3 regions of the Mesorhizobium sp. M7A.F.Ca.AU.002.02.1.1 genome follow, and region 1 is predicted to be linked to each of the others. Evidence: predicted binding sites of a transcription regulator. Region 1 holds the regulator's gene; each other region holds the start of a gene.
What was found. Region 1 encodes LexA, which represses DNA repair genes until DNA is damaged. Its sites were predicted from a motif close to TGTTCNNNNTGTGTTCNG; they were not measured.
Positions count from the first base shown of each region.

Region 2: the regulator LexA is predicted to act here: its motif matches at 1,040-1,057, upstream of EN879_RS03105 (ImuA family protein).
Region 3: the regulator LexA is predicted to act here: its motif matches at 1,332-1,349, upstream of EN879_RS09680 (helicase-related protein).

Region 1 is NZ_RZPB01000215.1:815-3,084, forward strand. It holds partial or broken gene EN879_RS15320 (ComEC/Rec2 family competence protein) at 1-772, shown strand, start outside; gene lexA (transcriptional repressor LexA) at 766-1,506, opposite strand; gene kynU (kynureninase) at 1,917-2,270, opposite strand, start outside.
Region 2 is NZ_RZPB01000022.1:16,888-19,157, forward strand. It holds gene EN879_RS03100 (DUF6504 family protein) at 1-333, opposite strand, end outside; gene EN879_RS03105 (ImuA family protein) at 245-1,009, opposite strand; gene EN879_RS03110 (hypothetical protein) at 1,574-2,270, shown strand, end outside.
Region 3 is NZ_RZPB01000108.1:4,946-7,215, forward strand. It holds gene phbB (acetoacetyl-CoA reductase) at 83-808, shown strand; gene EN879_RS09680 (helicase-related protein) at 1,539-2,270, shown strand, end outside.

The sequences.
Region 1 (2,270 bases):
GATGATCGCCATATCGGGCTGGATCTCCGAGCGTTCGCCTGTCGATGGGGTCGGGCTGATTTCGCAACAGTCGGTCCTGCTGGTGGCCATTGCCCTGGTCATCGCGACGATGGCGACGACATGGCTGCGGCTCGCGGCTCTGCCATTCGCGTTGGCAGGCTTGCTGACCGTCTCGGATACGCGCACGCCCGATGTGCTGATCTCGGAAGACGCCCGGCTGGTGGCGTTGCCGATCGGTGGCGGTGAGCTTGCCGTCAGCCGGCAACGGCCGAACGAATTCACCGTCGACAACTGGAAACGCGCGCTGACATCGGAAACCATCGTCGTTCCGGAAGTGTTCGACAACAGCGATGGGCAATTCGACGTCGCGGATGCCGTTGAGCTACCGCCGGGATCGCCGTTCTATTGCTCCTCAGGCGTTTGCGTGGCCAGGCACATGTCCGGTGCGATCATTGCCTATGTCGAGGACCGCAAGGACACCTGGAAAGCCTGCGGCTTCGCCGAACTGATCGTCGTCAACGACGCCACCGCCTATGACGCCTGTCACAACCCGCTGGTTCTCGTCATCACCAAGCGGCAACTGGCTCGCAAAGGCAGTGCCGCGGTCTTCTTCGATCGCCAATCGGCGACCACGCCGGCGACGATCAGCTTCGCGGTGGACAGCCCATATCGGCCCTGGCACACGCAACGCAGATACTCTCGCGAGGCGAGGGGGCTGGCACCCTTCAAGAAACCCGAGAAGCCAGTGGTCAACCCACAGCCGTCTCAGTAGCGACGGATCAGGCCGACGAGCTTGCCTTGCACCTTGACCCTGTCCGGCCCGAAAATCCGTGTCTCATAGGCTGGATTGGCGGCTTCGAGGGCAATCGAGGCGCCCTTGCGGCGGAACCGCTTCAGCGTCGCTTCCTCTTCATCGACCAGCGCCACGATGATCTCGCCGGGGCTGGCCGTGTCGGCGTTACGGATGATAACGGTGTCGCCGTCGAAGATGCCGGCCTCGATCATCGAATCGCCCTTGACCTCCAGCGCATAGTGCGCGCCGCCCATGATCATGTCCGGCGGCACCGAAATCGAATGCGTCTGATGCTGGATGGCATCGATCGGCACGCCGGCGGCGATGCGACCCATGACCGGGATCGAAACGGCAGAGACCGCATCGTCGTCATTGCCGGGCGAAGGCATCCGCGAAGGCGCCGGCTTGATCTGCCGGCCAAGAGCACCACCCTGACCAAGACTGCCCTGGATGACGCTTGGCGAAAACTTCTTTGCCGCATTGAGGCCTGGCGCGATGGAGTCCGGCAGCCGCAGCACTTCCAGCGCGCGGGCCCGATTGGGCAGCCGGCGGATAAAGCCGCGCTCCTCAAGGGCCGTGATCAGCCGATGAATCCCGGATTTGGAGGCAAGGTCGAGCGCCTCCTTCATCTCGTCGAAGGATGGCGGAATGCCGCTCTCCTTCAGGCGTTCATGGATGAACATCAGCAGTTCATGTTGCTTGCGTGTCAGCATGGCGGCCCCCAGGTTCCCTGAAACCAGAATCGAAAAACAAACCCAGAACAAACACTATCTGTTCCAGTTGTGTTCTGCAACCGTTTAAAGTTTAATGAATTTGTTAAGGCTGCTGAAATTATTTGGCGCTTGCCAGCGGGTTACGATCGACGGGCGCCACCTTCGGCAATGCGCCTGCTCACATTGAAATTGTTATGGTTAATGACCTGTGGCTTATCCCCTACCAAAGCTTGGCATTATCTGTCGATCGACCTCGACAAGGGGCGATTGCAACCTTCGGGACGTTCGTTGGCCGTGAACGAAACGGAGCCAAAACGCCAACGTCAGTTGGGCATTTTGGCTGGAAATTCAGCTCTCCGTCATTTGCCAGGCAGTGAGGGCAGCGACGGCGGATCGCCGGGATCGGTGCGTCAGGTAACGGCTTCCTTGACGGCGAAACGCTGGTCCTTCCATGCTCCCGTGCGCAGAATGTCTTCCAGAACCTCAACCGCCAGCCACACATCCTTGTAGCTGACATAGAGCGGCGTGAAGCCGAAACGGATGGTCGACGGTGCGCGGAAGTCACCGATCACCCCGCGCTCGATCAGCGCCCGCATGATTTGATAGCCGTGGTCGTGAAGGAACGACACCTGGCTGCCGCGCCTGGTCGCGTCGCGGGTGGTCTCCAGCGTGAGACCGTAGGCGCCGCACTTGGCTTCGACGAGCTGGATGAACAGTTCTGTCTGCGCGACGCTCTTCTTTCGCAATGCCGCCATGTCGACGTC
Region 2 (2,270 bases), on a different contig from region 1:
CATGACCAATCCGTCCCGAGGATCCACAGCGACGATCGGCGCGTACCGCCGCAATGCCCACAGGGCCAGCCGCTCCAATGCCTCAGCGTCTGCCTCGGGTTCGGCATCCATGACCGCCAGCCCCTGAACGAGCGCCTGTGCCTTCGTTGCCGGCATTCCCACCCGCAGGCCCGCTTCCACAGCCGCGCGATCTGTTGCTACCACCAAGCGACGGTTGCCTTGCTGCCCGACCAGCACCAAGGGTCTATCCGGTGGCGGCGAGACGTCGCCCAATTTCCTTCTGAGCCGGTCGGTCGACCACCTTGGAAGGAAGAGCGAGACGACCCTTTGCATCACAAGCCTCCACTTCGATATCGAGCGTTTCCCCTCCACGTGATCGGATCAATTCAAGTTGCCATCGTGCCCGGCCGACGCCTGGCACGGGAAGCGGTCGCGACGGCAAGACAGAAACCCGCCAGCGCGTAACAGACGCCGTCGGCTGCCCGAAATCGGCGGCTTCGGTCTGGCGGCGCCAGCGGCGGATGGCGATGCCCATCGCGCCGGAGCCTTCCGATGCGAGCTGCAAACGTCGCGAGGCCGTCATCGACAGCCGGGCAACTTCGGCAACCACAGCGCCAAGCCCCACATGCCGCAAACCTTCCTCGAAGCAGGCGAGCAAGGATTTGTCGTCACCGGCTTCGACATAGATCACTCGGTCGGGGTGAAGTCCGACCTGGGCGATTGCCGGCGCAAACAGATCCTGGCGCGTCACGCACCACAGCACCTTGCCTTGCGTTCTGGCCGCAATACCCGCCGCAAAAAGCGATGCGGCGGCGCCATCGATGACGCCGTTGCCGCCGCCGGCAACTTCATGGAGCGCGCCAAGAGCCACACCGCCCCCTGGCAGATGGCTGTCGATGGCAGTGACGCCGAAGGGGAGCACCGCTCGTTCGCGCGTATTGCCGCCTTCGAGACGCGCAATGCGCTCTCGCAGATCGGTAATGGCAGCGTTTGGCGCCGATGCACTCATCTGTCCCCTGAACGCGAAATGCCGATGGTATGTTCCTCATTTGTTCTCTTCCTAATAAAGAGTCAATGGCACGGCGAGGTGGCGCTGCGGAAGAAAGGTTTGGAGCGACCACTGCCTGGTGACGCCGATAGAGTCGTTTACCGACAGCACGATACGGTCGAAGGCCACGATAGCCCGCTGGGCGTCGCGCCGGCGACTGCCGGCGGCCAAAGGAAAAACGGCGCATAAACCGCAGTCCTGCGCGCGTCCGCAAATGCGGACATTGTCGCGCGCAGGACGGAGGACATTCGCCCCCGCCGCGGGCGGTTAACAGGACAGCCGTAGGAGCGTCAGCATAGCGCCGGCCGCAGGACGGGACGCGGGACCGACTGTCCCCGTCCGCGGCGGTCCGCATCTTGATCGGCGATGGAAGCAGTTGCCTTGGAAACGGGATCATGCGTCGATCATTGTCCAGTGGGCTATCGCGTTGAAAAGACAGATCTTATTCTTGTGTCGGCAACAGCCTATTGACTCCAATGTTCTTATTTTGTTCACTGTCAACACGATTGGCACAGGAGGCGAACCATGGAACTTCGCTTGAACATTGAAGGTGCAACGTCCAAAGAACTGGCACGCGGTGTCGCGGCAGCCGAAGCAGTTTTCGCGCGAGCCGGCATAACGGCCTTGCAAGGCGCGGAAGGTTTGTTCGCGTTGGAAGGGTGGGATATCAAAGGCTTTCCGGAAGACGACAAACCTACCGAGGATGAGGACCGAGCGGCCATAATCTGGGAAGAAGCCGACGAAGCTGCGACAATTGCATGTTGTGCGGGCTGGACGGAGGACACAATTCCGCGCCATCAGGTCATGGAACTGATCGACGTTCCCCGAACGAGATTGCAAGCCGAGGCGCTTCCGGACACGTGGCCGGCGCGCAAACAGCTCTATCCTGACGTCGTCAAACGGCTTGAGGTCACAGCTGGCCCGGACCGCCAGATTGATTTCGATATTGCCTTCGTTCTTGGTTGGGTGCCCGAGCGGCCGACGCTGGATCGGGTCGAGCCGCTTTCGGAAGATGGCGACCGTATCCCCTTCTTCACCAGCGACCTTGCCCAGGTGGAAGAAATGGCCCGCAAGGCGCTCAAGGACTGGACGATCGAGGTTGAGCGAGATCCTTGCGACGCTCACGTCTTCAACCCGGCAGCCGGGGATGATGATGATGACGAATTGCGCATGGCGGCGTGGCGCGACTTCGACGGTTCCTTGCTTATGGAGAAGCCGCCTG
Region 3 (2,270 bases), on a different contig from region 1:
GCGCGACGCGCTTTAGCCGCCCGTTCTGTATCCAGTGCCTGCCAAGCCCGACAACAGGGCGATATCAAAAAAGGGGAAATGCATGACCAAGGTAGCAATCGTCACAGGCGGATCGCGCGGCATCGGCGCGGCGATCTCGATCGCATTGAAGACCGTCGGCTATTCGGTTGCGGCGAACTATGCCGGCAATGATGCCGCAGCGGCGAAATTCAAGGCTGAGACCGGCATTCCGGTCTACAAATGGTCGGTCGCCGACTATGATGCCTGCGCCGCCGGCATCAAGCAGGTCGAGGCCGATCTCGGCCCGGTCTCGGTGCTGGTCAACAATGCCGGCATCACCCGCGACGCCATGTTCCACAAGATCACGCGTGAGCAGTGGAAAGAGGTCATCGACACCAACCTGTCCGGCGTCTTCAACATGACGCATCCGCTGTGGAGCGGGATGCGCGACCGCAAGTTCGGCCGCATCATCACCATCTCCTCGATCAACGGCCAGAAGGGCCAGGCCGGCCAGGTCAACTATTCCGCCGCCAAGGCCGGCGATATCGGTTTCAGCAAGGCTCTCGCCCAAGAGGGGGCGCGCGCCGGCATCACTGTCAACGTCATCTGTCCCGGCTATATCGCCACCGAGATGGTCAAGGCGATCGACGAGAAGGTGCTCAACGAGCGCATCATTCCGCAGATTCCTGTCGGCCGCCTCGGTGAGCCCGAAGAAATCGCGCGCTGCGTCGTCTTCCTCGCATCCGAAGATGCCGGCTTCATCACCGGCTCGACCATCACGGCCAATGGCGGCCAGTATTTCGCCTGACGACGGCGATGTAGGCGCAGAGATCGACGGGCCGGCGCGCCGGCCCGTTTTTCGTTTGCGCCATGGTCCCTTCGAAGTGACAGCACGGCTGCTGACCCAATCCGGCACGCAGAGGTTAACAGCGGCCCGGCCGGCCTGTGCGAAACCAGCTTCCAAGCCTGTGGATTCTCGGTGGATAAGCTGTTCACAACACAAGATATTGAGGTGAACAAAACGGGAAAATTCCGCCATCGCTGATTCGTCGCCGATTCGTTCCGGCTTTGAGCTGAACGTTAACGACGACAGCCGGAATCCCCTGCCAATTGCTTAACGCAGATTAAGAAAGATCAACAATTTCATAACCTTGGTCGAGGCACGCCAAGCCATTGTGATCGTTTATCGGCAAAGGTTAATGGCAATGCCCTCTTAGCACGAAACGGGCCAGTTCAGCGATTCAGCATGTGGTGCGTCTCGTGGTCGCGAAATCCACATATAGCCGTGAACAAAAGCTGAACCTGCAGGAGTCACTGATTCGTCGCCGATTCGTTCCAGACTCGTTCTATCCGTTAATCCGCATTCTGATTGAGAGCTTGACGGAACCACCTTCTGGCTGCCGACGGAACATTCCGCTTTCGCTTCGCGCCCGAAATCCCTATGTGTCGCCTGTCATACGCGCCCATTTGAGGCACGCTCCCGACAACCAGAGGCCAGAAGCCTTATCTCCAGGTCCCGGAAGCCTTATTCTAGGTTGATGAACATCCAGCCCAAACACACTGAGCCGCTGATCCTGTCGGGCCGCGACGTGACCGCCGTGCTCGGGCCGACCAACACCGGCAAGACCCATCTCGCCATCGAGCGCATGGTGGCGCATGAGAGTGGAATCATCGGCCTGCCGCTCAGGCTTCTGGCGCGCGAGGTCTACGCCCGCGTCTGCGAAAAGGTCGGCGCCCACAAGGTTGCGCTGATTACCGGCGAGGAAAAGATCCAGCCACCGGGCGCCAAATATTCGGTCTGCACCGTCGAGGCCATGCCGCGCGAGACCGACGCCGCCTTCGTCGCCATCGACGAGGTGCAGCTCGCCGGCGACCTCGAGCGCGGCCACATCTTCACCGATCGCATCCTGCACCTGCGCGGCCGCCAGGAAACGCTGCTGCTGGGCGCCGCCACCATGCAAAGTATCCTGCAGCGCCTGCTGAGGGGTGTCTCGGTGGTGACGCGGCCGAGGCTGTCGCATCTTGCCTATGCCGGCTCCAAGAAGCTGACCCGCCTGCCGCGGCGCACGGCGATCGTCGCCTTTTCCGCCGACGAGGTCTACGCCATCGCCGAGTTGATCCGCCGCCAGCAGGGCGGTGCCGCCGTCGTGCTCGGCGCGCTCTCGCCGCGCACCCGCAACGCCCAGGTGGCGCTGTTCCAGTCCGGCGATGTCGACTACCTCATCGCCACCGATGCCATCGGCATGGGTCTCAACCTCGATCTCGACCAC